DNA from 2 places in the Glutamicibacter sp. M10 genome. Region 2 is predicted to be linked to the other one. Evidence: predicted binding sites of a transcription regulator. Region 2 holds the regulator's gene; the other holds the start of a gene.
The links. Region 2 encodes LexA, which represses DNA repair genes until DNA is damaged. Its sites were predicted from a motif close to TCGAACANNTGTTCGA; they were not measured.
Positions count from the first base shown of each region.

Region 1 (16,334 bases), 910 kb from region 2:
GGCTTTAACCGGAAGGCAGCTTCCTGCAGGCCATCGCCCAAGATCCGGTGCTCGCCGAGCTGAAGCTCATTGCCGAACCGTGGGATCTTGGTCCGGGCGGTTACCAGTTGGGCAACTTCCCTGCCCCCTTCGCTCAGTGGAACGATCGCTTCCGCGATGGGGTACGTCGGGCTTGGCGTGGCGAAGTGCTCGGTGAAGCCAACTTCGGTTCCTTACTATTGGGTTCCGCGGACCTCTTTGATGACTCCGGTCGCACTACCCTCGCGGGAGTGAACTTCATCAGCGCCCATGACGGGTTCACCTTGCGTGATACCGTCTCGTATGCGCAGAAGCATAACGAGGCCAATGGAGAGGAGAATCGGGATGGCCACGGTGAGAACTACTCCGATAACCATGGAGTAGAAGGACCGACCGACGACCCGGAGATCGTTGCGGCGCGCAGCTTGCGTGTGCGCGCGATGCTCGCCACCCTGCTTTTGGCACAGGGTGTGCCTATGCTTCTGGCGGGCGATGAACTGGGCAATAGCCAGTCGGGCAATAACAACGCCTACGCTCAGGACAATGAGTTGGGGTGGATCGACTGGTCTGAACCAGACTGGGAGCTGATCAGCTATGTACGTCAGCTCATTGATGTACGCCGGCGACTCCCGTTGCTGCGCCAGCGTGGCTTCTTGCACGGAAAGGTGCGCGCCGACGGGTTTAAGGACGTGCGTTGGTTATGCCCGGGTGGATCTGCTCCCACCGCCGAGCACTGGAAAGATCCGGCCTTCCGTTCGTTGGCTCTCCAGCTTCGCGGTTGCGCCCAGGATCCACGCGGTGAAGAACTCACCGGTAGTGTGCTGATCATTTTCAACTTTGGCGACCACTGCGACTTTGCGCTTCCTGCGGAGGGCGAAGCTCAATGGAAGATCGAGTTGGACAGCGCCGAGCCTGAACACTCGGCGGACGCGGTGGACGCAGTGACAGAGAGTTACGCTGCCAAGGCTCATAGCGTTGTGGTGCTCAGTACCGGTCTTTAGCGCGCACGTTGTTAAACTCAATGGGCGCCTTCCACATGATGTGGAAGGCGCCCATTGGCAGCTGATGATCTAAGGTTCGCTTAGGCCTCGGCGCTGAACCTCAGGACTAGGGCTAGGCCGATAATCACGGCGCCCCAGACAAGACCAAGAATAATGGTGATGCGATTCAGGTTGCGCTCGGCAACGCCTGAAGAGCCCATAGAGCTGGTCATGCCGCCGCCGAACATGTCCGACATACCGCCACCACGACCCTTATGAAGCAGGATCAGGAGGGTTAGCAGGACACTTGTGATGCCCAGCAGTACCTGCAGGATGATCTTGATAATATCCAAGTCGACGGTTCCTTAGCTAGATTCAGTCGGTTACGAGGTGTTGCTCGAACCTGACAATATTAGCAAACTCTTCAGCGTCGAGGCTGGCTCCGCCAACCAACACGCCGTCAACGTCACGCTCGCGCATGATCGCTGCCGTGTTCGCAGCCTTAACACTACCGCCATAGAGCAGCTGAGTCTTCTCAGCGATTTCTTGGCCGTAACGCTGGGCAAGTGCACCGCGAATTGCTGCACACATTTCCTGAGCATCTGCAGGACCTGCAACTTCACCGGTACCGATGGCCCACACTGGCTCGTAAGCGATGACCAGGTTTTCTGCCTGTTCAGCGCTCACGCCTTCCAGCGATTCAGCCAACTGGTTCAAGGTGAACTCTACGTGCTCCGCAGCCTTACGAACTTCCAAGCCTTCTCCAACGCAAAGCATTGGGGTCAGCTCGTGACGGTAAGCAGCCGCCAACTTGGTAGCAATTACGTCGTTCGTTTCGTTGTGGTATTCACGACGCTCGGAGTGACCTACCAAAACGTAGGTGCAACCGAGCTTCTTCAGGAACTGGCCCGAAATTTCGCCGGTGTACGCACCCGAATCCTGTGCAGACAAATCCTGAGCGCCGTAAACGACGTCCAGCTTGTCGCCCAGAACCAAGGTCTGAACACCACGGATGTCCGTGAATGGCGGGAATACTGCAACTTGCGCACGATCGTAGTTGTGCTCGTGGTCCTTGAGGGTCCACGCAAGCTTCTGGACTAGGGTGATGCCCTGGACGTGGTCCATGTTCATCTTCCAGTTGCCAGCGATCAGCGGCTGGCGCACAAAGGCGCCGTTCTGCGAAATGGTCATTTCTTAACCTTCCAATGCGGCAACGCCCGGCAGGGTCTTGCCTTCGAGGTACTCCAAGGATGCTCCGCCACCGGTGGAGATATGACCGAAGTCGTCCTCCGAGAAGCCCAGGGCACGTACGGCTGCGGCTGAATCGCCACCGCCGACAACGCTGAACGCTTCCGAGTTGGCCAGTGCCTGAGCAACAGTGCGGGTACCTTCAGCGAATGCCGGGATCTCGAATACGCCCATTGGGCCATTCCAGAACACGGTATTTGCGCTGGTGATGTAGCTTGCAAACTGCTCTGCCGACTTAGGTCCGATATCCAGGCCCAATCCGTTGGAACCGAAGCTCGCTTCTTCGATCTCGTCAGCTGGCAAGATTTCGTGTGCGGCGTCGGCACCAAACTTCTCGGCGACTACAACGTCAACAGGAACGATGATCTCGCAACCGAGCTGCTCAGCGCGCTTGAGGTAATCTTCGCAGACGGAAATCTGGTCTTCTTCAAGCAACGAGCCGCCAATGGCGTAGCCCTGAGCCTTGAGGAAGGTGAAAGCCATGCCGCCACCGATCAGCAACTGATCGGCCTTACCCAGCAGGTTGTCAATAACTGCAAGCTTGTCCGAAACCTTAGAACCACCCAGAACCACCACATAGGGGCGCTTAGGAGATTCAGTCAAGGTCTTGAGAACCTTGACTTCGGTTGCAACCAGGTCACCCTGGTAGCTAGGGAGCAAGCTTGCGATGTCATAAACCGAAGCGTGCTTGCGGTGTACGGCGCCAAAAGCGTCGTTCACGTAAGCGCCGTTTTCGCCGGTCAGAGCAGCCAATTCCTTGGCGAACTCTTCGCGTTCTGCGTCAACCTTAGAGGTTTCGCGAGCATCGAAGCGAACATTTTCAAGAACCAGTACAGAACCTTCAGCAAGGTCTGCCGCGGCCTTGCGAGCGGATTCGCCCACAACATCCTCGGCAACCGTTACATCAAAGTCGGCAAGTTCGTTCAAGCGCTGTGCTGCAGGTGCGATCGAGTACTTCGCATCGAACTGCCCCTTAGGGCGGCCCAGGTGCGCCATAACAATGACCTTTGCACCTGCTTCAACTAGCTTGGTGATGACCGGCAAAGATGCGCGTACGCGGCCGTCATCGGTCACAGTTGCACCGTCGAGCGGCACGTTCAGGTCACTGCGGACCAGAACGTGCCGTCCGCGGACACCGTTGTCAGCGATCAATTCGTCAATAGTGTGAGAAGACATATCTCTAGGTTATCGACTAGAGGCTTGATCCCACGAATCCGACAAGGTCAACAAGTCGTGAGGAGTAGCCCCACTCGTTGTCGTACCACGAAACAACCTTCACGCTGTTGCCCATAACGATGGTCAGACCGGAGTCGAAGATCGAGGAGTGTGGGTTGGTGACGATGTCAGTGGAAACCAGTGGATCAGTCGAGTACTCCAGAACGTCCTTCAAAGCACCTTCAGAAGCAGCCTTTTCGAATGCAGCGTTGATTTCTTCAACGGTTGCGGTGCGAGCAAGGTTGACGGTGAGGTCAGTTGCCGAGCCGGTTGGAACTGGAACGCGCATTGCGTAACCGTGCAGCTTGCCCTTGAGCTCTGGCATTACTACGCCGATAGCCTTAGCAGCACCGGTCGAAGTAGGGATCAGGTTCAATGCAGCAGCACGTGCACGACGTGGGTCGCTGTGAGGTGCATCCTGCAGGCGCTGGTCAGCGGTGTATGCGTGGATGGTGGTCATCAGGCCATCAACAATGCCGAACTCATCGTTCAGAACCTTGGCCAGTGGGGCCAAGCAGTTGGTGGTGCATGATGCGTTCGAGATGATGTTGTGGTTTGCAGGATCGTACTTGTCCTGGTTAACACCCATCACGATGGTGATGTCTTCATCGGAGGCCGGAGCCGAGATGATAACCTTCTTTGCACCGGCGGTGATGTGCTTGCCGGCGTCTGCACCCTTGGTGAAGAAACCAGTCGACTCGATGACGACGTCGACGTTCAATTCACCCCATGGAAGGTTTGCTGGATCGCGCTCGGAAAGTACCTTGATGCGACGTTCTCCGACAACGATGGTGTCACCATCTACGGATACTGCCTCGCCCACTGGGCCGAGTACAGAGTCAAACTTCACCAGGTGAGCAAGCGAATCGATTGAACCAAGGTCGTTGACGGCGACAATTTCGATGTCTGCCTTGTGTGCCAATACTGCACGCAGGAAGTTGCGTCCGATACGGCCAAAACCATTGATACCAACACGAGTTGTCACGTGACTATCTCCTCTAAACGGGATGATTGTGCCACGACCGTCCGCAAACGGAAGTGGCCTTCTTTGAAGGACACTCCGTTGTGCCGTGCTTTGCGGATCCCAGTGGATCACCGGGATCCGCAACACACTTGAAACATACTACGCTATTTAAGCGCAGAATGTGAGCTAACTTACCAGATTACTTATTTACCTGGAACGATTAGCGAAGCTGCACCCTTACGAGCTGCTTCAAAACGTGCCTGAACGTCTGCCCAGTTCACGATGTTCCAGAAAGCCTTAACGTAGTCAGCCTTCACGTTGACGTAGTCCAGGTAGAAGGCGTGCTCCCACATGTCCAGCATCAGCAGTGGGGTGGTTGCCACTGGAATGTTGCCCTGCTGATCGTAGAGCTGCTCGATAACCAGCTGGCCACCAAGTGCGTCGTACGCCAGTACAGCCCAGCCCGAGCCCTGCAGGCTCATTGCTGCTGCGGTGAAGTGAGCGCGGAAGTTATCGAAGGAGCCGAAGAACTCATCGATTGCTGCGGACAGCTCGCCCTCTGGCTTGTCGCCACCCTCTGGGGACAGGTTGTTCCAGAAGATCGAGTGGTTGGTGTGTCCACCCAAGTGGAATGCCAGGTCCTTGGACAGCTTCGGGATGTTACCGAATTCGCCCTTTTCGCGGGCTTCAGCCAGCTGTTCCAGTGCCGAGTTAGCGCCAGCAACGTAAGTTGCGTGGTGCTTGGAGTGGTGCAGCTCCATGATGCGAGCCGAGATGTTTGGCTCGAGTGCAGCGTAGTCGTACTGCAGTTCTGGCAGTGAATATACAGCCATGATTCTCCTCAATTTTCTCTTTCGGATGAATCTCCGTAGGAGGGCTCCCACGGGGACATTTTTAATGTTCCAGTTCGTCTACTGGAACGCTGGACTCCGTGCCTGGTATTCCCAGATCACTGGCCTTCTTGTCAGCCATGGCCAACAAGCGACGAATTCGACCAGCTATGGCGTCCTTAGTCATTGGGGGCTCAGCCATACGACCGAGCTCGTCGAGGGAAGCTTGTTTGTGCTCCAAGCGAAGCAGCCCAGCGTAGCGAAGGTGCTCAGGAACTTCCTCGCCAAGAATGCTCAGTGCGCGTTCTACGCGAGCGCCAGCAGCAACTGCTGCCTGGGCACTGCGACGCAGGTTGGCATCATCAAAGTTTGCCAGCCGGTTGGCCGTGGCACGAACTTCTTTACGCATGCGGCGTTCTTCCCACACCATCAAGGCATCGTGGGCACCCATGCGGGTCAAAAGCTGCGCAATTGCGTCGCCGTCGCGGATCACCACACGGTCAACGCCGCGCACCTCGCGGGCCTTGACCGTCAGACCCAAACGTCGAGCCGCGCCAACAAGCGCCAATGCTGCCTCTGGGCCGGGGCAAGTAATTTCCAATGCAGAACTGCGCCCGGGTTCGGTCAAGGAACCGTGCGATAAGAAGGCGCCGCGCCAGACTGCTTCAGCATCGGCCGTGGAACCGTTAACGATCACCGAAGGCAAACCTCGAACAGGTCGACCTCGCTGATCTAGTAGCCCAGTCTGCCGAGCGAGCACTTCTCCGTCTTTGGCGACGCGGACGATGTAACGACTACCCTTACGGATGCCGGAACCTGAGACCATAACGATCTCTGCCTCGTGGCCGTACAACTCGCCGATGGCCATCTTAAGCCGACGGGCAGTTGCAGCGAGATCCACCTCAGCTTCAATGACAATTCGCCCGGAGACAATATGAAGTCCCCGCTGAAGCGCAGCATGGTCGAAACCTCGGCCTTACGTACCGAAGGTTTGCGAATCTCTACTCGCGACAGCTCGTCTTTGACGGAAGCCGTCAATGCCATGAATCAAACTCCCTTACTAGGATCTTCCTAAGATCCGATCGCGGTAAACACCTCGTGATAGGCCGCCGCTAGTCGCAACGGGTCGTGCACTGCACGACCGTCAGATACTCCTACTGTACTAAAAAAGACGCGTGCACCCAGTTTTTGCGCTGCCAGCTCAAATCTCTGACGATTTACAATCTTGGATTCATCAGCAATAATCGCATCGAATTTTACTTCTGGCGCATAGCGGCTGAGCACTTCAAGATGCGCTGCAGCATCCATCCCGTTGGTCTCATCGGTATCCATCGACAAGTTCATCGTCAGCAGCTTTTTTGCTGTAGTTGACGCGATTGCCTGACGCATATCGGGCAACAGTAAATGTGGCAGCACCGAGGTGTACCAAGATCCCGGACCTAGGATGACCCAGTCGGCCAGCTCAATGGATTCCAAAGCCTCGGAGCATGCCGGCGCATCGGCTGGTTCCAAACGAACATTGGTGACCAAACCACCGGCTCCGGCGCGTGCCAGTTTCGCTTGACCTTCAATTCTTCGACGAACCAACGAGTCATTCTCATCGGATTCGAGCACATCCCCATGGATGGACAACGGCATGGTACTCATCGGCAGAACCTGGCCGCGTGCGCCAAGCAACGCTCCAGCCCAACGTAGTCCTGCCACTGGATTATCCAAAAGTTCCCACAGGGCCAAAATCAGTAGGTTTCCTACCGCATGACCGTTCAGTGGCTCTTCAAGGTTCGCGTCTGATGCAAAGCGGTGTTGCATGACATCGCGCCAGGTTCGGCCCCAATCGGTGTCGTCACATAACGCAGCCAAAGCCATCCGCAAGTCCCCCGGTGGCAACACGTCAAAGGAGCCACGTAGGCGCCCTGAACTTCCACCGTCATCGGCCACGGTTACAACGGCGGTGAGCTCGGTAGTCAGTCGGCGTAGTGCCGACAGTGAGGAGGACAGACCGTGCCCTCCGCCCAATGCGACAACTGAAGGGTTGCGCTGATCGTCGCCTCGGGTTAGTCCCTGAATCGAAATGGGACCGGTTGCAAAGGCCATGTTTTTACTCGCGTCCTAGATCGCGGTGGCTGATGCTCACGCGAACGTTAGGGAACTGTGCCAATCGTCGGCCAAGTTCAATGGTGGTGGCAACCGAGCGGTGCTTTCCTCCGGTGCAGCCTACCGCAATGGTGGCATAGTGCTTATTTTCGCGGCGGTAGCCCTCAAATACAGGCTCAAGAGCTTTGAGGTAGTTCTCAATGAAGTCGCTAGTGCCTTCTTGGTTCAAGACGTAGTCAGAAACTTCTTTGTCCTGTCCGGTCTGGGGGCGCAACTCTGGAACCCAGTGTGGGTTAGGGATGAAGCGCACGTCGGCCACGTAGTTGGCATCGGTTGGAAGACCGTATTTGAAGCCAAAGCTCATGACATTGATGCGTAGGATGATCGGACCGGACTCACTAAAGAGCTCGGTCACCGAACGCGCCAGATCGTGCACCGACATCGTTGAAGAGTCCAAGACGATTTCCGCGGCTTCGCGCAGCTGATCGGTGATACCGCGTTCCTTGGTAATCCCGTCAACAATTCGACCGTCACCCTGTAGCGGATGCGGGCGGCGACCCTGTTCAAATCGTCGGATCAGAACTTCATCGCTGGCGTTGAGATAGACCAGTCGGAATTTCACTCCGCTAGCTGTCAGGTTGGCTAGCGCGTCGCGAATCTCCGGGAACATTTCTTTGGAACGCACGTCCATGACTACGGCCATCTTGGGGATGGATCCCTGCGAACGGCTCATCATTTCAGTCAGCGGGCCAAGCATGGCCGGTGGCAGGTTCTCCACCACATACCAGCCCTGGTCTTCCAAGGCGTGGGCAACGGTGGTTCGACCGGCACCTGACATGCCAGTTACGATCACCAGTTCAGACTCAGGCGGTTTTACGGCTTCATACTCAGCGGTCATATTCCAAGGCTAGTCGACAATTTCGCCTGTCGTCATATTCACACCAGTAAGTGAAGCATCTTCGAGGGAGTCTTTGATGATTGTCGCAAGTTTCTCTCCCACCCCTGGGACTTCAACCAGTTCAGCAATACTTGCTGCACGGATCTTCTTCATGGAGCCAAAGTGCTTACGCAGCGCTGCTTGCTTAGCTTTGCCAAGACCTGGGACAGCGTCCAGATCAGAGGCAATCATGGACTTGGCACGCTTCTCACGGTGGAAGGTGATGGCGAATCGGTGCGCCTCATCGCGCAATCGTTGGACCAGGTACAGCGCATCAGAAGCGCGCGGAAGAATCACCGGGAACGGATCATCCGGTAGCCACAGTTCTTCCAAGCGCTTAGCTAGACCAACTACAGGTATATCGTCGATCCCCAGATCGTCCATGGCTTTTTGCGCGGCAGCAACCTGAGGCGGGCCACCATCCACGATCACCAATGACGGCGGGTAAGAGAACTTCTTTTTGGTGCTCTCCCCTATCTCATCCTCGGTCACCGCACCAGTTGCAAAGGAGGCAGGGTCAACCTTCTCTTTGAGGTAGCGGCTGAAGCGTCGGTAAATGACGTCGTACATGCTCGCGGTATCGTCGCGTGCGGCATCCCCAGTGATCGAGAACTTACGATATTCGCTCTTTTTCGGAAGCCCATCTTCAAAGACCACCATGGAGGCAACCACGTTGGTTCCCTGAGTATGCGACGCGTCGTAGCACTCAATACGCAGTAGTGCTTGTTGGGTACCCAGTGCTTCCTGAAGTTCCTGCATGGCCAAGGAACGGGTTGTGATGTCCCCTGCACGCTTGGACTTGTGAAGTCGAAGTGCCTGTTCCGCATTCTCTTTCACAGTCCCGGCCAACGCAGCCTTGTCGCCGCGTTGGGCAACGCGCAAAGAAACCTTGGAACCGCGTAGCTCTGAAAGCCACTGCGTCACGTCGTTAATGTCATCGGGTAGGGATGGCACAAGAATTTCACGAGGAATGCGGTCCGCGTGGTCAGCATAAATTTGGGTGAGCAATTGCTCTACAAATTCGGCGTCGGTTACGTCCGCGACCTTCTCAACAACCCAACCGCGCTGTGACCGGATTCGACCGTCTCGAACATGGAACACCTGAACGGATGCTTCCAATTCATCGCCGTGCACACCGAAAATATCGGCTTCAGTACGGTCGTCCAAAACCACTGCGTTTCGTTCAAAGACTCGCTTCAATGCGGCGATATCATCACGGTAGCGGGCGGCTTTTTCGTATTCCAATTCCGCTACAGCATCCTGCATTTTCACCGTTAGTGCCTTGGTGAACTTGGTTGCTTCGCCACCCATGAAGGTGCATAAATCATCGGCGAGCTGGCGGTGGTCTTCCTGGGAGATCCGGCCCACACAGGGTGCGGAACACTTGTCGATATATCCGAGCAGACACGGGCGCCCCGAGGCTTCTGCTCGTTTAAAAACACCAGGGGCGCAACTGCGCACAGGGAAGACACGCAGCAGGGTATCTAGAGTTTCGCGGATTGCTTTGGCGGGGTAAAAGGGGCCAAAGTATTTAACGCCCTTGCGCTTATCTCCACGCATGACCAACGCACGAGGGTATTTCTCGTTGAGCGTGATCGCAAGATAGGGATAAGACTTGTCGTCTCTGAAGACGATATTAAACCGCGGGTTGTATTCCTTGATCCAGACGTACTCCAGCTGCAGAGCTTCAAGCTCTGAACCAACAACGGTCCATTCCACGCTGCCTGCTGTGTAGACCATGGTCCGTGTTTTGGGCGTGAGCCGATCTGGATTGGCGAAGTAAGACGTCAGTCGATTGCGGAGAACTTTGGCTTTGCCAACATAAATCACCCGGCCGTGTTCGTCACGGAAACGATACACACCGGGGTTAGTTGGAATGTCCGAAGTTTTCGGACGGTAACTTGCTGGATCAGCCATGGGTCATTTCGCGTCTGGAGGTAACTGGTTGTATGAATCCACGCGTTCTTGACCGGACAGAGCGGCAATCGCATCCACGATCTGGTCAGTTGCCTGACGACGTTGCGGCAGCGGATGTTTGCGCCCCAGCTGGTCAAACTGCAGTGGTTCACCAAAACGAATCTGGAATTTTGCGGGCCTAAATCCTTTAGAACCTGCAGGCTGTAACTTTTCAGTACCAATCAGTCCGACAGGAACCACAGGAACACCAGTGGTTAGCGCAAGCCAACCCACACCGGTTCGACCGCGGTAGAGCTTACCGTCGCGCGAGCGGGTGCCCTCGGGATAGATTCCGATGCCCCCGCCTTCTTCGATGATCTCCACTAGTGAATCCAGGGCAGCCACCGAGGCAGCCTGCTCACCACGCTGTACTGGAATTGAGCCTACGGATTCGAAGAAAGTCTTCATCAACTTTCCTTTGACTCCGGGAGTTGTGAAATATTCTGCCTTCGCAAAAAATGCCACGTCGCGGGGCGTCAAGGCTTGGATAATGAGCGAGTCAAAGAAGGAGAGGTGGTTGGAGGCGACAATAAATCCGCCTTCCTTGGGGACGTTTTCAAGTCCGGTAACCTCGGCACGGCACACGCCATGGATGACGCCGCGAATCGAAGAACGGGTCATGGTGTAGATGCTCATTTATTTTGCACCTTCCTGCATGACGTTTGGTTCAAGTTCTAATGATTTAGCTGCCTGCTTCCCTAGCAGAGCTACGGCCAATTGCTGCGTGGTGTCTACTAGTAGGTCAGCATGGGAAAGTTCGTCCCCTTGAGCGAAGCCCCAAGCTACGCCGACGGATGAGACCGAATTTTCTCGTGCCGCATCCACATCGTAGTATCGATCGCCGATCACTACGCTGGACGACGCGTCCAACTCGGCGTCTTTCAATGCGGCAGCAACAATATGTGTCTTGCTTGAACCCATGGCGCCGTGTTCACCGTCGTTACCGTGGATTGCATCAAGGTGTTCGGTCAATCCCTTGCGGTCCAATAACAACCGGGCAATATTCACCGGTTTTGCCGTCGTGACCGCAACGTAGATATTCGCGCGACGCAGTGCCTGCAACAGCTCGATGATCCCGGGATACACCTTCGACTCATCCATGCCGGCTTCTTCGTAGCGCGTACGGTAAGTGGCGATGATTTGATCGATGTTTGTGTCGGTGACGCCTTCAATGGTTCGAAGTCCCACTTGCAACGGTGGACCGACCAAAGCTTCAACTCGTGACTCCCCGGATCGGCTAATCCGTGAGCCACAAGGGCATGGCGAATTCCCGAAGTAATGGCACCTGCGGGGTCCACGAGAGTCCCGTCAAGATCGAAGAGCGCACTTGTTACCGACATATTCACTTAGCTATCTTCCCACGAAGCGGGTGCGGGTCAGGAATCCATGACTGAAAAGGCATATTTCCCTGATCCGCGCACCGTGTTCTACAGGATTTCCGCGAGGAACTTTCCGGTATGCGACTCGCTGACCTTGGCTACCTTTTCCGGGGTTCCGGTCGCCAAGATAGTTCCACCACCGGATCCGCCTTCAGGACCTAGATCAATCACCCAATCGGCAGACTTGATGACGTCCAAGTTGTGCTCAATGGTCAAAACGGTGTTGCCCTTGTCGACCAGGCTTTGCAAGACCAGCAGCAGCTTTCGAATATCTTCGAAGTGCAGACCAGTGGTGGGCTCATCCAAAACGTAGATGGACCGACCGTTGGAACGCTTCTGCAATTCGGCGGCGAGCTTCACGCGCTGAGCCTCACCACCGGACAGAGTGGTGGCAGGCTGTCCAAGGCGGACGTAGCCCAAGCCCACATCAACCAGTGTGCGAAGGTGGCGCGCAATCGGGGTGAATGCACTGAAGAATTCTGCACCCTCAGCGATTGGCATATTCAGAACGTCAGCGATGTTCTTGCCCTTGTAGAGCACCTGCAAGGTCTCGCGGTTGTAGCGTGCCCCATGGCAAACTTCGCACGGAACGTAGACGTCAGGCAGGAAGTTCATCTCGATCTTGAGCGTTCCGTCGCCGGAGCAAGATTCGCAACGTCCACCCTTCACGTTGAATGAGAAGCGCCCTGGCTGGTAACCGCGTAGCTTCGCTTCATTGGTCTCCGCGAAAAGCTTACGGACATGATCAAAGACACCGGTGTAGGTGGCAGGGTTTGACCGTGGAGTACGACCGATTGGCGACTGGTCAACATGCACGACCTTGTCCAAGTGCTCCAAACCCAACACTCGGGTGTGGCGACCTGGCACTTGCTTGGCACCGTTGAGCTTGTTGGCCAGCACCTTGTACAGGATGTCGTTGACCAAGGTCGATTTACCTGAACCAGATACACCGGTCACTGCCGTAAGCAGACCCAGCGGGAATTCAACCGATACGTCCTGCAGGTTGTTCTCGTTGGCGCCAACGACCTTGAGCTTGCGATCCTTATCAACCTTGCGTCGCTTGGTAGGGATGTCGATCTGCTTGCGCCCCGACAGGTAGTCACCGGTCAAAGAGCGTGTATTGGCTTTGAGTCCCTCGACAGATCCGGAGTGGACAACTTCGCCACCGTTCTCGCCCGCACCTGGACCGATGTCAACAATCCAATCGGCCTCAGCGATGGTGTCTTCATCGTGCTCCACGACGATCAAAGTATTACCCAATGAGCGCAGGCGCAGAAGGGTATCGATCAGGCGTCGGTTATCTCGCTGGTGCAAACCGATCGAAGGTTCATCGAGAACATACAGCACGCCCACCAGGCCTGAACCAATTTGGGTGGCAAGTCGAATACGCTGCGCTTCGCCGCCTGAAAGTGTTCCGGCGGCACGCTCTAGAGTCAGGTATTCCAGTCCAACGTCCAGCAAGAACTTCATGCGGGCGTCGATTTCCTTAACCACCTGAGCTGCAATCTTCGCTTCACGCGCTGAGAGCTCAATGTTAGATAGGAAGTTTGCTGCACTGCGCAGGTCCATGGCAGAAACCTCTGCAATGGAACGGCCGCCGACGAGCACCGAAAGGGAAGCTGGGTTCAGTCGCGCGCCACCACAAGTAGGGCATGGGATCTGACGCATGTACTGCTCGTAACGATCGCGAGCGTGATCCGACTCGGTTTCTTCATGCTTGCGATGCACGTAGGAGATGACGCCTTCAAAACCAGTGGAGTACTTGCGTTCGCGGCCAAAACGGTTCTTGTACTGAACAACAACTTTGTGGTCTTTACCGCTGAGAATCGCTTCGCGAGCCGTGGCTGGCAGGTCTTTCCACCGAGTGCTCATGCTGAAGCCAAGTTCTTGGCCGAGCCCCTCAATAAGACGGTTCCAGTACTCGGTGGTTGCCTTACCCAGTGACCACGGAGCGATAGCACCCTCAGCCAAGGTGACCTCCGGATCGGGAACGATCAGGTGTTCGTCAACTTCGAGCTTGGTACCGATACCAGAGCAGGCAGCACAAGCACCGAATGGGTTGTTGAAGGAGAAAGTGCGAGGCTCAATCTCATCAATGGCTAGCGGGTGCTCATTAGGGCACGCAAGATTTTCGGAGAACGAGCGGACACGTTTGGGATCATCGGCATCCAGGTCAACAAAGTCGGCCAATACTCGACCATCGGCGATGCCCAGAGCCGTCTCGATGGAATCCGTCAAACGCTGTCGGGCATCTTCCTTGATTGCTAGACGGTCAACCACTACCTCAATGGTGTGCTTAACCTGCTTGGCAAGCTTCGGAGGATCATTAAGTTGGATCGTTTCGCCGTCAACTCGGGCACGCGAGAAGCCCTTTGAGGAAAGCTCCGCAAAGAGGTCAACAAACTCACCCTTGCGTGAACGAACAACCGGAGCGAGGATCTGGAAACGAGTTTTTTCAGGTAGCTCTATCAACTGATCCACGATTTGCTGAGGAGTCTGCTTGGAGATCGGCTCATGACAAATCGGGCAATGTGGGTGACCAACACGGGCCCAGAGCAGGCGCATGTAGTCGTAGACCTCGGTAATCGTACCGACGGTTGAACGAGGGTTTTTGCTGGTCGACTTCTGATCGATCGACACCGCTGGAGAAAGGCCCTCAATGAAGTCCACGTCCGGCTTGTCTACCTGCCCGAGGAACATGCGGGCGTACGCAGAAAGTGACTCGACATAACGACGCTGACCTTCGGCAAAGATCGTGTCGAAAGCGAGCGAGGATTTGCCGGAACCGGAAAGCCCGGTGAAGACAATCATCGCGTCACGCGGTAGATCAATGTCTACGTTCTTAAGGTTGTGCTCACGCGCGCCCTTGACGATCAGGCGCGTAAGATCTGTTTTATTGCTGTCTGCAGTAGTAGCCACGAGCCCATACTAATCGAAAACTACTTCGAATAAGTGTACGAGTGGTTCTATCTCACAGAAATTTTTTCACAGGCTCACCAACGCATTCGGCGAGCGCCAATCTGCGCCTTACTGCCCGTCCGTAGCCGTCATTCGGTAAGCCATCATGCCTTCTAAGCCGTTGAGTACAACAACTTCTTTCTCGTCGTACCCTGCCCGTCGAAATTCTTGTACCGTCGTCATGCCCTTACTCGGTTTCCATGTCCCGCGCTTACACACTATTTCGGCCTCATCGAAGCTGGTGTCCCCCGATGCTTTGTGTTCCGTTGGTACTTCAGTACCTAAGGTCGCGGAGTAAATAAAGTATGGCTCGCGATCTTCCGAACAAATTGCGTTTTCTCCCACAACATCCGCCAATGGGACAACGGTGCCATCGGCGTTACTAACCGCTTTGTCGCCACCCCTGAGTGGAAGTATCGAGGTATTATCGTCGACGCGCGGTATTCCAGCCGTTTCTACCCTGGCATCGTAGTCGTAAGGATCGCTAAGTTTGTATTGCTACTTTTTTGCCGCCGGTCTTCACATCCAATGCAACCGCGCTCCACGCAGCATCGTCTATTTCCACCGAGTAGTAGTCATCTTTTCTCGCCGTCAGTGTTTGATTGCCCCGTCGTAGTAGCAAATAACGATTGTGTCGTCATTGGCTTCGTTTATTTGGGGCGAGTCGAATCCGCACCGTGGCGAGATACCCGCTTGGGACCACAAGGTTTTTCCGGTCTTCGCATCAAGCGCAACAAGTTTCGACAGATCGGCAAGCCGGTATTCAGCTCTCTTTTTATCGGTTTCAAAGAAATCGCCCTGGCTGTGTGAGCCAGAGCCGAGCAGAATTTCTTTGTTTTTTCTACGCTTGTCCAGTTCCAGCCGCCGGATGTTGAATACCCTTTAGCGAAGACTTCTTCGTAGGGCCGTTCCCACAACGTCTTGGTTCCTTTGGAGAAATTGCGCATCTGTTTGTCGTTCTTGTCCCAGTAGGAGAAGATGCCTTCGCCCAGATGGCGCCCACCTTGCTGGTACCCGAATTCGAGCTTGTTCTCAGGTACCGTGAACCATTGCTTGCTGGACCAATCAAATTTCATGTGCTGATGGTCAAGATACTGCTCATTACGCACCTTTGAACCTTCAGTGCAGAAAGTCTTGCCGCAGACATTTGGCCGGTTTCCCCAAAGTTCAAAATTGTTGTTGATCTTCACTGGTTTACCAGTGGCAACATCGACGATCTAGAGTGTCCCCACGGCGTCCGTTCTTGTTCCGGTATAGGCCACGTAGTTCTTGCCATCATGTTCTACGGTTTCGATACTTGGACTGATGCCCCGCGCATCGGCTGCACCGAGTGCCTCGTCCTTCCACACTTGCTTACCGTTTTTCAGATTCCGCGCGATCACTTCCAGCTGCGGGCCAACACGTCGATAGGCAATGGCCACATCGTCAATTACGGTTGGATCCGATACGAGAACTTCTTCGGTTTTCCACGCAAAGCTCGCGGGAACGGGAACTTGTTCCTCGGCTTTCTCGGCTTGCTCGGCAGGCGCGGGACTGGATTCAGTCTTGTTGGCAGTACAACCGGCCAAGGCACCGTTGAGGATCAGTGCGCTGATGGTAATTGCGGTGATGCTTTTCGAAGTTACGTGGCGATGTGCAGTCGAATTCATGGTGTTTTCCTGCCCCGGGAACATTGATTTAGTTCCAGAGTCTAAACCCAGATTTCAAAGGCCCAAGAGGGTTATCCACAAACTTTTAGAACCGTTCCTTGATACG
Region 1 covers NZ_CP104918.1:2,067,511-2,083,844, reverse strand. The annotation lists gene N6V40_RS10195 (GlgX family protein) at 1-63, shown strand, start outside; gene N6V40_RS10190 (GlgX family protein) at 48-1,019, shown strand; gene secG (preprotein translocase subunit SecG) at 1,100-1,351, opposite strand; gene tpiA (triose-phosphate isomerase) at 1,374-2,189, opposite strand; gene N6V40_RS10175 (phosphoglycerate kinase) at 2,193-3,422, opposite strand; gene gap (type I glyceraldehyde-3-phosphate dehydrogenase) at 3,439-4,446, opposite strand; gene N6V40_RS10165 (superoxide dismutase) at 4,629-5,258, opposite strand; partial or broken gene whiA (DNA-binding protein WhiA) at 5,320-6,299, opposite strand; gene yvcK (gluconeogenesis factor YvcK family protein) at 6,327-7,349, opposite strand; gene rapZ (RNase adapter RapZ) at 7,354-8,247, opposite strand; gene uvrC (excinuclease ABC subunit UvrC) at 8,257-10,203, opposite strand; gene N6V40_RS10140 (lysophospholipid acyltransferase family protein) at 10,207-10,878, opposite strand; gene N6V40_RS10135 (HAD hydrolase-like protein) at 10,879-11,451, opposite strand; gene uvrA (excinuclease ABC subunit UvrA) at 11,670-14,540, opposite strand; gene N6V40_RS10125 (hypothetical protein) at 15,230-15,769, opposite strand; gene N6V40_RS10120 (PQQ-binding-like beta-propeller repeat protein) at 15,797-16,228, opposite strand.
Region 1: uvrA (excinuclease ABC subunit UvrA) is a predicted target of LexA. The motif match lies at 14,566-14,581, and genes of this name have one in related genera.

Region 2 (16,334 bases):
GCAAGTAGCAGCGCTGTGCCATCGGCGCTTTGGCATTGGTGGTGACGGATTGATCCGTGCAGTTCCCACCGCTCAGGTCTCTGGATACCAGACACAGGCCGTGGAGAATCCAGACGCTTATTGGTTCATGGACTACCGCAATGGCGATGGCTCGATTGCTGAAATGTGCGGCAACGGTGTACGCGCTTTTGCTCACTTTCTTATTGCAGAGGGATTAGTCGATCTGCAGGTAGGTCAGAGCATCCAGATCGGTAGTCGCGCAGGGATCAAAACCATTACCCGGATTGTCGATGGTTATGCAGTGAATCTTGGACCATGGGGATTGATCCATGAAGAGAAAGCTACGGCAGAGTCCGTCGATTCCATGGTTAAGCCTCGCGGCTGGGAGCAGGCCCTTCCAGCTTTGAGCATCACTATGGGTAACCCGCACACCGTGGTGGCATTACCTGACCTCGACATGCTTGAAAGCCTTGATCTATTCCAGGCCCCAGATGTGGCTCCAACACCACCTAACGGCACCAACGTTGAATTTGTGGTGCCTAGTGATCCGTTGATCGAAGAAGACGGTGTAGCTCAAGTGCGCATGCGAGTACATGAACGTGGAGTCGGAGAGACGCTGTCATGTGGCACTGGCGCGTGTGCGGCAGCAGCTGCCGTCCGCTACTGGGCTCGCGGCACAGCATTGATCAACCAATGGGCGGTGGCAGTTCCCGGAGGCGTAGTCGGCGTAGAGTTCCGTGAAAATGCGGCCGGGGAGAAGACACGATTCTTTCTGGCCCGGCTGAGCTTGTGGGCCGCGGGGTAATCGGCGCTGCCTAAAGGTCTTTGAGCAAAGCAAAAAACTGCAGGACCTAGTTTCAACTAGGTCCTGCAGTTTTTCTGTTCAGCTTAGGCCGGACGTGAAACCTTCAGTACACGGAACGCTTTGGACGTCGCTTCGCGAGTCACCGACCATTGTGCTGGCAATTGCTCAACAAGCCACTTTTGCAAGGAATCACTGCCCAGGTTCTTTTGGACTACCAGCCAGGCATCTCCGCCCGGTGCCAAGCGCGGAAGCCACAGCAGCAACAGCTCGTGTAGTGCTTCCTTGCCGATGCGAATTGGGGGATTGGACCAGATCGTATCGAACTGAAGCTGAGGGTCAACGGAATCGGGGGTACCGACAATGACATTTTTCAGCCCCAAACTCTGCGCATTCAGTCGCGTCAGTTCGATGGAACGTTCATTAACATCTAAGCCATAAACTTCGGATTCGGGAGACTGCTCCGCCGCAGTCAAGGTAATCGGTCCCCAACCGCAGCCAATGTCCAATACGCGTCCGCGCGGGGTCGGGACGTATTGCAAGAGAACAGCAGTGCCCTTGTCTAGCCCGGTGGGTGAGAAGATCCCAGAAGCCGTCTGAACCTTGCGAGTCGAGCCATTAAGCTCAACCTCAATGGTGCGACGTTCGTCTGCCGAAGCCGGGCTGGCGGTGAAGTAATGATCCGAGGTCATGACCAAAGTTTATCGTTGTGCGTCGTCGGGCCAAAGACCAGCGCATTCAACGTGATCAAAGCGATATAGGCAAGCAGAATTTTCACTGATAGAGTTTTCCGTATGACTTTCGTATTCGTCTAAGACGTAACCGCTGTGGTTACCTCGTGATTTCCCTGAAGCAGGCGTGCCGATTTGGCGTGCCCGAACAGCGAATCAGTAGACGGCGAAGTCTTTTTGTTTTCCGTAAGTTGTGCATCACACTCCTTGCCAATCGACTTTGCGCCTCGGTAACCCAGCATTCACCTGACTAACTGCAGATTTGATTGCCTTTGCAAAGGATTACGAATGAGTGATGAAACGACTGACTCCCAACGCGCCACGTCGCGAAGTGGGGGTCCTCGGCACTATTCTGGAAAGCGAAGTACTTCTAAGGAGACCATGACTAACTCCGAGTCACACGAGCACGATTCGGCATCAATGGATGATGCCCAGATCCAGGCCGCTATCGACCGGATCCTCGAAGCTGATGAAGCCCAGAGTCCACAAATCCAGCACTTCGGCGAGGAAGATTCTTCAATCTTCTCCGGCCAAGCTACAGCGCTGAACCGTTTCTCTTCTGGCCTGTCCCAGTTCGACGGAGACCAAGACGATCTAGCTGAGCGACGCGCTCTGCGTCGTGTTGCCGGCCTGTCTACCGAGCTGGAAGACGTTACCGAGGTTGAGTATCGCCAGCTGCGCCTAGAACGCGTAGTCCTTGCCGGCATTTGGAACGAAGGCACAGTTACTGATGCCGAAAACTCCCTGCGTGAACTAGCTGCACTGGCTGAGACCGCTGGCTCTGAGGTTCTTGACGGCGTCGTTCAGCGACGCAGCAAGCCAGACCCTTCGACCTTCCTTGGATCAGGCAAGGCTGAAGAACTGCGCGGAATCGTTGCCTCAACCGGCGCCGATACCGTTGTTGTTGACGCCGAACTGGCACCTTCCCAGCGCCGTGCGCTGGAGGATATCGTCAAGGTCAAGGTTATTGACCGCACCAGCTTGATTCTCGATATCTTTGCACAGCATGCGGCATCCCGTGAGGGTAAAGCTCAGGTCGAGCTTGCTCAGCTTGAATATCTTCTGCCACGCCTTCGCGGTTGGGGTGAGTCGATGTCTCGTCAGGCTGGTGGCCGTGTTGGTGCTGCCGGTGGCGGTATCGGTTCGCGTGGACCTGGTGAAACCAAGATTGAAATGGATCGCCGCCGTATTCGCGACCGCATGGCCAAGCTTCGCCGTGAAATCAAGGCGATGAAGCCGGCTCGTGAGGCCAAGCGCGCCAACCGAAAACGCAACGAAGTTCCGGCTGTAGCTATCGCTGGATACACCAACGCCGGGAAGTCCTCGTTGCTTAATCGCCTGACTAACGCTGGGGTTTTGGTGGAGAACGCACTGTTCGCCACCTTGGATCCAACCGTGCGTCAGTCCTCCACGGAAGACGGTCTGACCTACACCCTGGCCGACACGGTCGGTTTTGTGTCGAACCTTCCAACACAGCTGGTGGAAGCCTTCCGCTCAACCTTGGAAGAAATCGCGGATTCGGATCTGATCTTGCACGTGGTTGACGCTGCGCATCCGGATCCCGAAGGACAGATTCAAGCGGTACGCACGGTGCTCGGCGAAGTTGACGCACTGAACATCCCTGAAGTTATTGTGCTGAACAAAGCCGATGTTGCTGACCCATTTGTCATTGAACGTATCCGTAACCGTGAATCGAACACGTCGGTGGTTTCGGCGCACACGGGTGAAGGAATTGAAGAGCTGCTTGAAAAGATCAGCGCCTTGATTCCACGACCCGGAATTCAGCTTGAAGTTCTTATTCCTTACAACCGTGGGGATTTGATCGCGAAGCTACACCAGAGTGAATCTGAAATTCTGGAAAGTGAATATTTAGATGATGGCACTCGGATGATCGTCAAGGTACGTGATTCCTTGGCTGCAGAGTTGGAGAACTTCAACATTCATGGATAAGCAAGAGCAGGCCCTGGAACTTCTCGAGGCCGCGGTCACTTCCATGGGTGGTGCCATGCGCACGGGCCAACAGGAAATGGTCAAGCATGTGGTGACCGCCTTGGAAGATGAAGAACACTTGCTGGTGCAGGCCGGCACCGGAACGGGTAAGTCCATGGGCTACCTGATTCCGGCGCTGGCTCACGCGCAAACTAGCGCTAAGCCAGTGATTGTCTCCACCGCTACGCTGGCACTGCAGGCGCAGATTGTCGGTCGTGACGTGCCACGGTTACTCGAATCTCTCAAGGGCAAGCTCTCGCGTCCCATGGATGTCGCCCTGCTCAAGGGGCGCTCAAATTATCTGTGCCAATATAAACTCGGCGGCGGATACCCAGATGATGAAGGCACGCTGTTCACTATGGATGAGCCGGCCGTCCCTGCGGGCACGACCTACTCACCGCTAGCCAGCGAAGTCTTAAAGCTTCGTGAATGGGCTGATCGTACCGATACCGGTGACCGTGACGAACTGGTTCCTGGCGTCAGCGACAAGGCATGGAAACAGGTTTCAGTTTCAGCAATGGAATGCCTGGGATCTCAAAAGTGCCCCATGGCAGACGAATGCTTCTCCGAGATGGCTCGCGCGCGGGCATCTGAAGCAGACGTCGTGATTACCAACCACGCCTTGCTAGCCGTCTCAGCTTTCGAAGGCCTGTCGGTACTTCCAGACTTTGAAGTAGCAATCATTGACGAGGCCCACGAGCTTCAAGACCGAGTGACAAGCTCGGTCTCTGGAGCATTGTCGGCGCGTACCGTAATGACAGCCGCAGGCGGTGCTAAACGCCATTGCGGAGTCAACGTAGATGAGATGGTCAAGGCTTCCAACCGGCTTGAAAAGTCTTTGACCGGAATTCCTACCGGCCTGCTAGAACAGGGTCTGCGTGAGGATATGGGCATTGCCCTCAACGACATTGTGGAGCAGGCCCGGCTCATTCTTGCATTGTCCAAACCGGAAGCCAATGCACCAGCAGATGGCGGACGGCAGACCGCTCGATCCCAGATGCAGGCAGTGATGGATGATGCCATCCGTATGCTTGAATCCGAAGAACGCCGAGAAGTCCTCTACACAACTCGACCACGCGAATTTGTGGAAGGCCGCGGATATGTTGAAGCTGACGATTCGCAACCGGCAACACTCAACGTGGCACCATTGTCGGTGGCGGGAAAGCTCCGAGAGGGGCTATTCGACGGCCGCACTGTAGTGCTGACCAGCGCAACACTGGCTATCGGTTCGCAGTTTGATGCGGTAGCGGGTTCCTTGGGATTGATGGGTGCAGGAGCTCCGACCTGGACCGGCGTTGACGTAGGTAGTCCATTTGACTACCCAAAGCAGGGCATTCTCTACGTTGCCAAGCACCTACCCAAGCCGGGCCGGCAGCTAGCCGCGGAGACCTTGGACGAAATCGAGGACCTGATCAAGGCCTCGGGCGGTGGCGCACTGGCGCTATTCACTTCCAAACGCTCAGCAGAGGAAGCTGCCAGCATCCTTCGGGAACGATTGGACGTGGAGATTCTGTGCCAGGGCGAAGCAAGCATGAAATCCTTGGTTGAACAGTTTGCAGCTGAACGCGACACCTGTCTCTTTGGCACGATGACCCTGTGGCAAGGTGTCGACGTACCCGGAGATTCCTGCCGACTCGTGATCATCGACAAGATTCCCTTCCCGCGTCCGGATGACCCGATTTCTAAAGCCCGCACCGAGGATGTTGCTAAACACGGCGGCAATGGCTTTATGCAGGTCTCAGCGACTCATGCTGCCATCCGGTTGGCGCAGGGTGCAGGACGACTCATTCGCTCTATCAATGACCGCGGAGTTGTGGCGGTTTTGGATTCACGCATGGCCACTGCACGCTATGGCAGCTTCTTGAAGGCCACGCTGCCACCGATGTGGCCCACCGTGGATAAGAAGGTTATTACCGGTGTCCTAGAGCGGCTCAAACCCGAAGAAGAGAAGTAGGCGTAAGCACCTACGGTGCGCCATCTAGATTCACTTACGCCAGATGCTAATGTCTGTGCCAAGTAGAGGAATCTTTATCTCCGGAAGGCACTATGGAGTCTTGGAAGACACTTGCCCGCACCGCCGCGCAAGACACCCACTCACGTTTTGGGCAACGTCTTCTTGGACTGCCCGGAACGTGGATTGGGCTGCCGTACAGCAAGGCGCACCAGCTTCGTGACGGCAGCATGCTCAGTGACCTCAACGGGATTTCGCATCCGCTACGCGAGTGGAATTACTGGTGGCAGGCTCATTACCTAGATGCCATCATCGACGACGGCTATGCCTACCTGGCTGACAATGACTTAGATGCAGCGCACCGGGAACTTCAGCGAGCCGTCGAGCTATTGCGGGGGATCCGGCTGCGGAACTTCGGTGTCTTCCCAAACTACTTTTTTGATGACATGGCTTGGCTAGCTTTGGCGAGCCAAAGATTACTTTCATTCTCACGTCGCCTTGATGGTCACAGCTCAGCTAATGCCAAACAGGCTGTCACCACTTTGAGAAAACAGCTCAACGGAGCCATTGACGATGTCCTAGATGGTGGAATGTATTGGTCCCGGAAGAAGGACTTCAAAAACGCGCCGGCTAACGCACCAGCCGCTCTATTTTTTGCCCGGAATGGTGAACGCGACCAATCACGGAAGCTACTTAGCTGGCTACGGGCAAGACTGTTTAGCATTGACAGCGGGCTGTACTTGGACGGGCTGCGGTTGGTGCCGGACGGGCACAGGATCGAGGACGCGCTCTATACCTATAACCAAGGGCCGGTTCTAGGCGCTTTGCTGGAGTTGGGATCAGATGCTGATTTAGAGCACTCAACAATGCTGATCCACGCCAGTGCACAATACTTGACCGACAGCACCGGTGCGCTTTCGCTGAACGGCGGTGGCGACGGCAACTTGTTTGCTGGAATCTTGGTCAGGTATCTGGCCCTGGCCGCTAATGATGTGCGCCTTGATGGCAGGACGCGGTCGACAGCACGCACGATGGTCGTGGCGACCGCCAACAGTTTGGTAGATCAGGAACCACGCAGGCTCTCGGCTGCAGTCCAGCGCTGGATGATATTCAGTGCAGCTGCTGCTTGTGAGTCCGACAGTCGAAATTGATTTAGCTAGACGATGTGGGGCAGATGCCAATGGCATCTGCCCCACATTGATCAGATCTCTATTTAGAGCGAACGCATTACCGAAACAACACGGCCCATGATCGTGGCCGCATCACCAAGAATAGGCTCGTAGCGGGAGTTCTGCGGCAACAGCCAAGTGTGACCGTCGCGCTGACGGAAAGTCTTTACAGTCGCTTCTTCGTCCAGTAAAGCGGCAACAATGTCGCCATTATCTGCAGTCTGCTGACGACGAACAACTACCCAGTCACCGTCGCAAATCGCAGCGTCGACCATTGAGTCGCCTGAAACCTTGAGCATGAACAGTTCTCCATGACCCACTAGCTGGCGTGGCAACGAGAAAACATCTTCCACGGACTGATCGGCAAGGATCGGACCACCTGCGGCAATTCGACCAACTAAAGGAACCATGGTGGTGTCGGCTGAAGTACTGAGCTCGATCACCATGGCATCGTCGGCAGCGGCAGTAGCGGGTACTTCCGTTGTCTGTGACTCGTCCTTATCGTCAGCCAACTGCAGCGGAAGAAGGATTTCCATTGCGCGGGGACGTCGAGGGTCGCGCCGAATGTATCCGAGCTTTTCGAGTTGGCTCAACTGATGAGTGACGCTAGACAAGCTCTTGAGGCCAACGGAGTCACCAATCTCACGCATCGATGGTGGATAGCCGTTCTTTCCGATAGACCGTTGGATCGTTTCCAGGATCTTCTTTTGGCGAATCGTCAGCGAACGGGCATTCGATCGCGGAGTGCGTTGTGAAGCTGACATGAGAGTTTGCCTTCCCTAGCAAGCAGTCGAAAGTTCGTGAGTCCAAACTGTCGGAGCTAGATGGTGTGATGTTTTCATTGCTCGTCTACTTCGAAATCTTAGTAGATAAGTTCCGTTCTTTCAAAGATTTGTTCGAAAACTTCTGGACAAGTTCGACAAAGCTCTGTTAGAACAGATGTACTAGATTCGAACAAGTCTTCGAATCTAAATCATCGAACACAACTTCGCATCACAACTATTTCTGAGGAGACATAGTCATGGCAACTGTCGCACTTGACTCAAACGAAACCCGTTCACCAATGAAGATCCGCATCAACCGCCGGGGCTGGGCCGTCCTTATCGGGATTCCAGTGTTCGCCTTAACTGTCGCCGCGGCCTTCTTCTTCTCGATGTTCGCGTCGGATGCTCACGCATCATCGGAAGTACCTGAGGGAGTTGAAACGGTAGACGTAACCGTCATCCCTGGCGATACGCTCTGGAGTCTGGCCAGCGAATACGCTGAAGGTTACGACGTCACCTCAGCCGTTAGTCACATCTCGGAAATGAACTCGCTTGATGGCACTCAGATTCATGTCGGCGACTCGCTGTCGATTCCAGTGCTTGCTGGCTAAAGGTAAAACGTGGTCAAGCGATTGTTACCTTGGTTCGTAGCGGATTCACTGCCCAAGCCCGTCCACACGTAGACTTGTTGCGTGAATGACCGCAGTGAACTTTTGAGTCAGCTGCCCTTGCGTGAGAATCTCCGCGGGCTATCCCCATATGGCGCACCACAAATCGACGTGCCCATCCAGCTGAATGTCAACGAGAACACCCATCCATTGCCAACTACGGTCGTGGAAGCCATCGCACAAGAAGTCGCCAAAGCTGCGACAACTCTTAATCGATACCCTGATCGCGAATTCACCGAACTTCGTGAATTGCTGGCCGACTATCTTGGCCACGGACTAACTGCAGAGAACATGTGGGCCGCCAACGGTTCCAACGAGATTCTGCAACAAATTTTGCAAGCATTCGGTGGTCCGAACCGAAGCCTAATGAGCTTTGGCCCAACCTATTCCATGTACCCGTTGCTGGCCAGCGGTACTGACACCGCGTACATCGCAGGAGAACGGGCAGAAGACTTCACGCTCTCTGCGCAGTCCGCCGCCGAACAGGTTCGCAAAAACAAACCGAACATCGTTTTCCTTTGTTCCCCCAATAACCCAACCGGCACCGCTCTCGGGCTTGATGTCATCACCGAAGTGTACGACGCAATGAGCGAACACAATGGTGTAGTCATCGTCGATGAAGCGTACGCCGAGTTCTCCCTGGCAAGTACTAAATCAGCACTCACCTTGCTTGAAGGCCGACAGCGTCTGATCGTTTCGCGGACCATGTCCAAGGCCTTCGGTCTGGCTGGAGCCCGCGTGGGTTACCTAGCGGCAGCGCCAGAAGTAACCGATGCGATTCGTTTGGTTCGATTGCCTTATCACCTCTCGGCAGTCACCCAAGCAACGGCCATCGCGGCCCTGAAAAACATTGAATTGTTGCTTGCTCAGGTTGAGGACATCAAAACCCAGCGTGACCGAATTGTTGATCGTCTCAAGGAATTGGGTCTCAAACCCTCAGTCTCAGACTCCAACTTTGTCTTTTTTGGCGGGCTCGCTGATCCCCACTCCATCTGGGAGGGGTTGCTGGAAGCTGGCATCATTGTCCGCGACAATGGGATCCCGGGTACGCTGCGCGTAACTGCCGGAACCGAATCAGAAACTACAGCATTCTTGGATCGTCTCGCCGAACTGCTCGGCGCGGACAACTAATCAGGATCAAGCGAAGGAAGACATGTCTGCCGAATTGATTGGCGCACGTCGCGCCCGCATGGAACGCGTCACCAGCGAATCGTCGATTTTTGTTGAGCTAGATCTCGACGGAACTGGCGTTTCTGAGATCAGCACCTCTGTGCCGTTTTACGACCACATGCTTACGGCGTTGTCTAAGCATTCGCTGATCGATCTCACCGTGCGAGCCACGGGTGACACTCACATCGATGTGCACCACACCGTTGAAGACACCGCGATCACCATCGGTGAGGTTCTGCGTGTAGCCCTTGGTAATAAGGCGGGAATTCGTCGGTTCGGCACCTCGTACGCGCCACTAGATGAGGCGTTGTCTCGTTCAGTGGTCGACGTTTCCGGTCGTCCGTACCTGGTGCACTCCGGTGAACCAGCTGGTCAGGAATACCACCTTATTGGTGGTCACTTCACCGGATCGATGACTCGCCACGTATTTGAAGCCATCACATTCCACGCTCAGATTTGTGCACACATCGAGGTCCTCTCTGGCCGCGACCCGCACCACATCGTTGAAGCTCAGTTCAAGTCATTTGCTCGTGCACTGCGCGAAGCAGTCGAACTTGATGAGCGCATGGGCGACAAGATTCCATCCACGAAGGGTGCCCTTTAAGTGGCAAAGAAAAATGTAGTAGTTCTCGACTACGGTTCGGGCAACGTCCGATCTGCCGTTCGTGCGCTGGAAGCTGCTGGCGCGTCGGTTGAACTCACGGCGGATCCAAAGAAAATTGTTGCTGCTGACGGTCTAGTCGTTCCAGGCGTAGGTGCCTACGCATCGGTCATGGAACAACTCACCGCTACCGGATCGCTTCGCTGGATTGGTCGCCGCATTGCCGGAGGACAGCCAGTCTTGGGTATCTGCGTTGGCCACCAAGTGTTCTTTGAACAAGGCGTGGAGCACGGGGTGAAAACCGAGGGCATCGGCGAGTGGCCGGGAACTGTGGAGCGTCTGAAGTCCGATGTTATCCCGCACATGGGATGGAACACCGTACAGCCTCCAGAGGGAAGCAAGCTTTTTGCTGGCGTTGAAAACGAACGATTCTACTTTGTTCACTCATACGCAGTGCAGAAGTGGGAATTTGACGTTACTCAGCCTGCCATGACACCACCGCAGGTCACGTGGAGTACGCACGGAACTCCGTTCGTCGCTGCAGTCGAAAACGGTCCGCTGTCGGCCGTTCAGTTCCATCCCGAAAAGTCTGGCGACGCTGGAGCCCGACTGTTGCGCAACTGGTTGGACACCCTCTAAACATGTGGACTATCGTGCTTGGGTTCGTCGGTGCTTTCCTCGCAGGTGGCGCCATCTCCCTCAAAAGCCAAAAGGCCCATATCTCTTGGGTTATCGCACTCTGGGTACTCGCAGGCATGAGCATCATCGCCGCGTGGATACTGACCCTTTAGAACATTCGCTACTTCACTAAGGACATTATGAGCGAGCAACCAATCCTCGAACTTTTGCCTGCCGTAGACATCGCCGGAGGACAGGCCGTGCGCCTAGTTCAGGGCGAAGCGGGCTCCGAGACTGGCTATGGCGACCCGTTAGAAGCCGCACTTTCATGGCAGAACGCTGGAGCTGAGTGGCTCCACCTCGTTGATTTGGACGCGGCATTTGATCGTGGCAGCAACGTCGAGATTGTCCAGCGCATCGCACAGGAACTGAACATCAAGGTTGAGCTCTCCGGCGGTATCCGCGACGATGCGTCCTTGGACCGTGCGTTGGAGTTCGGTGCCACTCGCGTGAACCTTGGCACCGCGGCACTTGAAAACCCTGAATGGACCAAAAAGGCGATTGCTCGCCATGGCGACAAAATTGCTGTGGGCATGGACGTGCGAGGCACTACGCTTTCAGGCCACGGATGGACCAAAGACGGTGGCGATCTATGGGAAGTTCTGGCACGTTTGGAAGACGCAGGATGCGCCCGCTACGTCGTAACTGACGTAACCAAGGACGGCACCTTGCGCGGACCAAATGTTGAATTGCTTCGCGAGATTGCTACTAAGACCAATAAGCCTGTTGTAGCTTCCGGCGGAATCTCTTCGCTAGAGGATCTGCGGGTATTGCGCGAACTTGTTCCTGAGGGTATCGAAGGCGCAATTATGGGCAAGGCTTTGTACTCTGGTCAGTTCACGCTTCAAGAAGCGCTGGACGTTGCCGGTCGTCGCTAACGCGAGCTGATCTTCACTATTGACGGTTTGAAAGCCTAGGCTTTCAAACCGTCAATTTTTTGTTCTGAAATTGAACTCACTGCAGCTGACCCAAATGACGGTAACTAGCTAGCGAATTGGGCAATTATTGACTGACGTCATCGACAAGTGGTGTTCAAGCTCATGAATGAAGAATCAAAACTACCCTGCACCAACATCGATTCCCCAGATAGCATGGACTTATGAGCACGGAGCACAACGAATCAGCGCCTAAACGCCACCTGCCGGGACACATCGTCGCCGCGCTGGCGCAGGCCGGTTCACCCGCCGACTCGGCAGGTCAGAGTTGGGATGGACGCGACCTTAGCGGTGAGGGCAACCCGCTACATAACTTTGATAAAGACGACGGCAGCGCCGACGCAAAAGTCATGGCGGCACTGACTGAGCTACAAGCCGGTCGCGGTTCCGAGCTGGAAGTTCACAAGGCCATGTCCTCAGCCCGAGTGTTTGTTGCCGTTGTAGCTCAGCTAGGCGAAGAAGCTATGGGTGACCACGGCTTCGCCGCTGATAAAGAAGCCGACATGGCACTGGTGAAAATCAAAGCACCGGATGGTCGTATGGCGCTTCCAATTTTCACCACGGTGGAACGACTTCAGGCTTGGCATAAGGAAGCTCGTCCGGTGGCAGTATTTGCTCCCCGCGCAGCACTCTCAGCGGTCAGCGAAGATTGCCAACTACTAGTTCTAGACCCTGGTAGCGAATTTACCTTTGTCCTTCGACGACCCGGGGTCTGGAACCTAGCCAAACAGATCGAATGGATTCCGAGTTATCAGAATCAGCAGATCGCCAACCTAGTCCAAAACGCCACCGAAGGTTTCACGCAGTTGCAGGCAGTGAAGCTGGCGCCGGGCAGGGAGTAGGCTCAAGAACCAAGGACGGCCAAGTCGTTCTTGGCGGTGGTTCCGGACCAGAACTTAATTTACAGTTTGTTTTCGCACAGGGGACAAGCCCTAGCCAAGCGCAGGAAATTACCAGCGCAATTCAGGGACGACTGTCCCAAAACTCCGAATTCACCGAAGCGGTGGATTCTTTAGAACTTAGTTTGCACAGCGCGCCTAGCTAGACTCGGCGGGCTCCTTACCTAGCAAAGGAACACTTCGGGCATGAAAAGCTATTTGCAGATTTTGCGTCAGCCGCAGATTGCGCTGTTGTTGCTGATCGGCATGATTGCCCGACTTCCTCACTCGGCATTGAGCATGTTGTTGCTCTTGCACCTAGTAAATGACCTAGACCAGTCATGGGTATCAGCTGGCCTTGTCACCGCATTGATGACTGTTGGTATTGCTATCGGTGCGCCATGGCGTGGTGCTCGCGTTGACACCTGGGGCCTGCGCCGAGCCATGCTTCCCTCGGTGATCGTTGAGACCATCGTTTGGTGCACCGTACCGCACGTGCCGCTGGTCTGGGTTTATCCTTTGGCTTTCATCGGTGGCCTTTTCGCTCTGCCGGTATTCTCCGTGGTGCGTACAGCTCTGGGAATCATGACCACCGGAGAGCAACGTCGCACGGCCTTTGCTTTGGATGCCACCGCTACGGAACTCGTATTCATTGTTGGACCTGCCAGCGCAGGGATCGTCGCTACCCAGATCAGCAGCGTTATCGGACTGAGCGTTATTGGTGTTACCGCATCTCTAGCCGGTTTTGCCTTGATGATCCTGAATCCTCCAACACGAAGTGATGACCCGAAGGCCATAGCCTTGCGGTCTAACGCTCATGAAGAACGTCTCGGTGCGGAAGCCAGCTTTATCGCCGCAGCACCGATGGGTGTTCAAGAGGTTGAAGGCGAGCTGATCTTGGCCGGCTGGAAATCGGCGCGATCCCGCATCAAGAAACGTGGGCGGGCATTTAAAGCCGGTTCAACTGGGTTAGCGCTTCGGTCCTGGCCGTATTCATTGCCTCGGCCGGTGCTGGCATGCTGTTGACCGGAACCGAAGTATCGATCGTCGCGGAGCTTGATGCATCAATGCAAAGCAACCAGTTGGGTCTGGTCTTCTTCTTCTGGTGCGGGGCCTCGCTGATCGGTGGACTCATCTACGGATCCATGAAGCGCGTTGTCTCGCCACTATTGCTCTTGCTGTTCATGGCGATCTTGACCATTCCCATGTACTTCGCGTGGGATACATGGTCCTTGGCTTTGCTCTCCGCTTTGCCAGGCTTCCTTTGCGCCCCGACATTGTCCGCTGCCTCAGAATGGCTCACGGATCTGGTGGCAGAAAAGCGCCGTGGCGAAGCCATGGGTTGGTATGGCTCTGCCATGACCGCCGGTACCGCTTTGGGCTCCCCGGTCACCGGACTATTTGTCGACAACGTCGGTCCTGATTACGCCTTTGTCGCCATTGGTGTCATGGCCGCAGTGGTTGTGCTCGTTGCGTTGGCTGCCCAGCAGATTCGTCGCCGGGTACGCCGTGCTCAGAAACGTCGTTGGGAAACCACCGTCTAATCGGCGGCATGACCGAAAGTTGTCAGCTCAGTCGTGAGTACATGTAGAGGTCCTTGGGTTTGCCGTTGATAATTTCCCAACCGCGAAGTAATCCCTCCCGTTCAAAGCCGCAGGCTTGCGCTGCGTGCCATGAAGCCAGATTCCACGGCTCTACATAAAGTTCGAGGCGATGAATGCCCGGATGCGCCAAACCCCAGATGCTGAGGGTTTCTAGTGCGCGAGTGATGATGCCACGGCCACGATGCTCCTTGGCGATCCAATACCCGATACTGGCCCGACCCCGGTCAGCGTTGCGTAGCCATAATCCAATCTGACCGACAACCAGATCAGATCCTGCATCGGCAATGGCGAAGGAATAGCCGGTTTTGTCGATGACCCGTTGGCGTTGGCGCTGAATAAAGCTCAGAGCTTGTTCACGCGTTGATTCAAAGGCAAGGGTAGTGATGTGTGAAATGTACTGATCTGCTGAAGCTTGCTGAACCGCCACAACGTCGTTGTCCAAAAAGGGACGCAAACGAAACGAGTTGGCATCGAGTGTTGGCTGTTCAAGGATCTTCATAATCCAACACTAGCGCTCACGCATTTGCAGGAAAGGCCGATTCGACGTGGCGGAGACAACAATGGGCCCGCTCCAAAGTGGAGTCGAGCCCATGATGTTAATCTCTTAAAAACTGCGAAAATTTCTTAGTTGACAGCGCCGGTGTACTTCTCGCCTGGACCCTTGCCGGGGGCATCTGGGATCAGTGAAGCTTCGCGGAATGCCAGCTGGAGGCTGCGCAGACCGTCGCGCAGAGGAGCTGCGTGCTGCGAGCCAATCTCCGGTGCGCCAGCGGTGACTAGGCCTGCAAGCGCGGTGATGAGCTTGCGTGCTTCGTCTAGATCTTTTAGTTCTTCGGCGTCTGCGCCTTCAGCAAGGCCGCATTTAACTGCTGCGGCGCTCATCAGGTGAACAGCTGCGGTGGTGATGATTTCTACGGCCGGAACTTCGGCGATGTCGCGCACCTGCTGATCGACGAGGTGCTGATGCGAGTTGGTGTCTTCGGTACTCATACTGCTAAGCTTGTCACAGACCGACTCGATGCCGGTACTTCTCATGACGTTCAGTTAGTTCTGGACAAGAGATTCGTACTAGTATTGAGCCATGCAAGTGGAGGCCATCTCCCACCCGCTGTCGCCGTTTCCAGGCTTCCGGGTACCTCGGCAGGATCGCAGTAATGCAATCTGAAAACGCAGGCGCAAATATTTGCGCCTATCGTTATGTCGTTTCTCTTTTGGCCTTCGCCTGCAATCGCAGACGGGGCCTTCTTCGTTTGCGGTTATGATTACGAATTTCAGGAGTGACACATCAGCGATCCACGCATTAATGAGCGCATTCGCGTGCCAGAGGTACGTCTCGTCGGCCCCAATGGTGAGCAGGTAGGCATCGTCCGCATCGAGGACGCGCTTCGTTTGGCTCATGAGTCCGATCTGGACTTGGTCGAGGTGGCACCCAACGCCAAGCCTCCAGTGTGCAAACTGATGGACTTTGGCAAGTACAAGTACGAAGCCGCTGTCAAGGCTCGTGAAGCTCGTAAGAACCAGACCAACACGATCTTGAAGGAAGTACGCTTCCGTCTAAAGATCGATACTCACGACTACGAGACCAAGGTTGGGCATGCACTGCGCTTCCTGGGCGCTGGTGACAAGGTGAAAGCCATGATCCAGTTCCGCGGTCGTGAACAGCAGCGTCCAGAGATGGGTATCCGCTTGCTAGAAAAGTTTGCAGCAGACGTCGCTGAGGTCGGATTGATCGAATCCAGCCCACGCATCGATGGCCGAAATATGGTTATGGTTGTTGGTCCGCTGAAGAACAAGGCAGAGGCTCGCCGCGAACAACAGCAGCAGCAGAAGTCCGGTGGCCGTGATTCGGCTAAGCGCAAGATCCGCACCGACGCTCCAGCTGAGACCGAGGGCCAGAACGTTGCCGCTTCAATGGATGACGAAGCCCGCGCCAAGTTGGAGCAGGCGCGTCAGGCAGCTGAAGGCGACGCCTAGCCAAGCCTGTTGGGCTTTCGAGCCCGTCACCGTTTATGGTGAAGGATCTTCCTTTTCGGAAGATCCAACTACAAGAGAACAACAGCGGTCACCTCAACGGGGCCCGCTTCGGATGATCCCCATTCGGTAATTTTGCCGGATGGAGCACGTTAGGAGAACGGCAGCTATGCCGAAGTTCAAGACTCACAGTGGCGCCAAGAAGCGCTTCAAGCTCACCGGTAGCGGTAAGCTCGCTCGCCAGCAGGCCAACCGTCGCCACTACCTGGAGCACAAGTCCTCGCGCGTTACTCGTCGCCTGGCTTCTGACCAGATCGTCGCTAAGGCCGATGTAAAGACCATCAAGCGGATGCTGGGCCTCTAAGCTCTCCCTTTCGCAACACGGGGAAGTTATAACCCCACCACCATAGATTTCTCCCACCT
Region 2 covers NZ_CP104918.1:2,978,145-2,994,478, reverse strand. The annotation lists gene dapF (diaminopimelate epimerase) at 1-805, shown strand, start outside; gene N6V40_RS14545 (class I SAM-dependent methyltransferase) at 889-1,494, opposite strand; gene hflX (GTPase HflX) at 1,915-3,483, shown strand; gene N6V40_RS14535 (ATP-dependent DNA helicase) at 3,476-5,476, shown strand; gene N6V40_RS14530 (glycoside hydrolase family 76 protein) at 5,569-6,624, shown strand; gene lexA (transcriptional repressor LexA) at 6,687-7,406, opposite strand; gene N6V40_RS14520 (LysM peptidoglycan-binding domain-containing protein) at 7,664-8,017, shown strand; gene N6V40_RS14515 (histidinol-phosphate transaminase) at 8,099-9,205, shown strand; gene hisB (imidazoleglycerol-phosphate dehydratase HisB) at 9,228-9,848, shown strand; gene hisH (imidazole glycerol phosphate synthase subunit HisH) at 9,849-10,484, shown strand; gene N6V40_RS14500 (CG2302 family histidine operon protein) at 10,487-10,636, shown strand; gene priA (bifunctional 1-(5-phosphoribosyl)-5-((5-phosphoribosylamino)methylideneamino)imidazole-4-carboxamide isomerase/phosphoribosylanthranilate isomerase PriA) at 10,664-11,401, shown strand; gene N6V40_RS14490 (SseB family protein) at 11,623-12,300, shown strand; gene N6V40_RS17440 (MFS transporter) at 12,544-13,362, shown strand; gene N6V40_RS17435 (MFS transporter) at 13,353-13,880, shown strand; gene N6V40_RS14480 (GNAT family N-acetyltransferase) at 13,903-14,439, opposite strand; gene N6V40_RS14475 (DUF1844 domain-containing protein) at 14,565-14,930, opposite strand; gene infC (translation initiation factor IF-3) at 15,258-15,914, shown strand; gene rpmI (50S ribosomal protein L35) at 16,081-16,275, shown strand.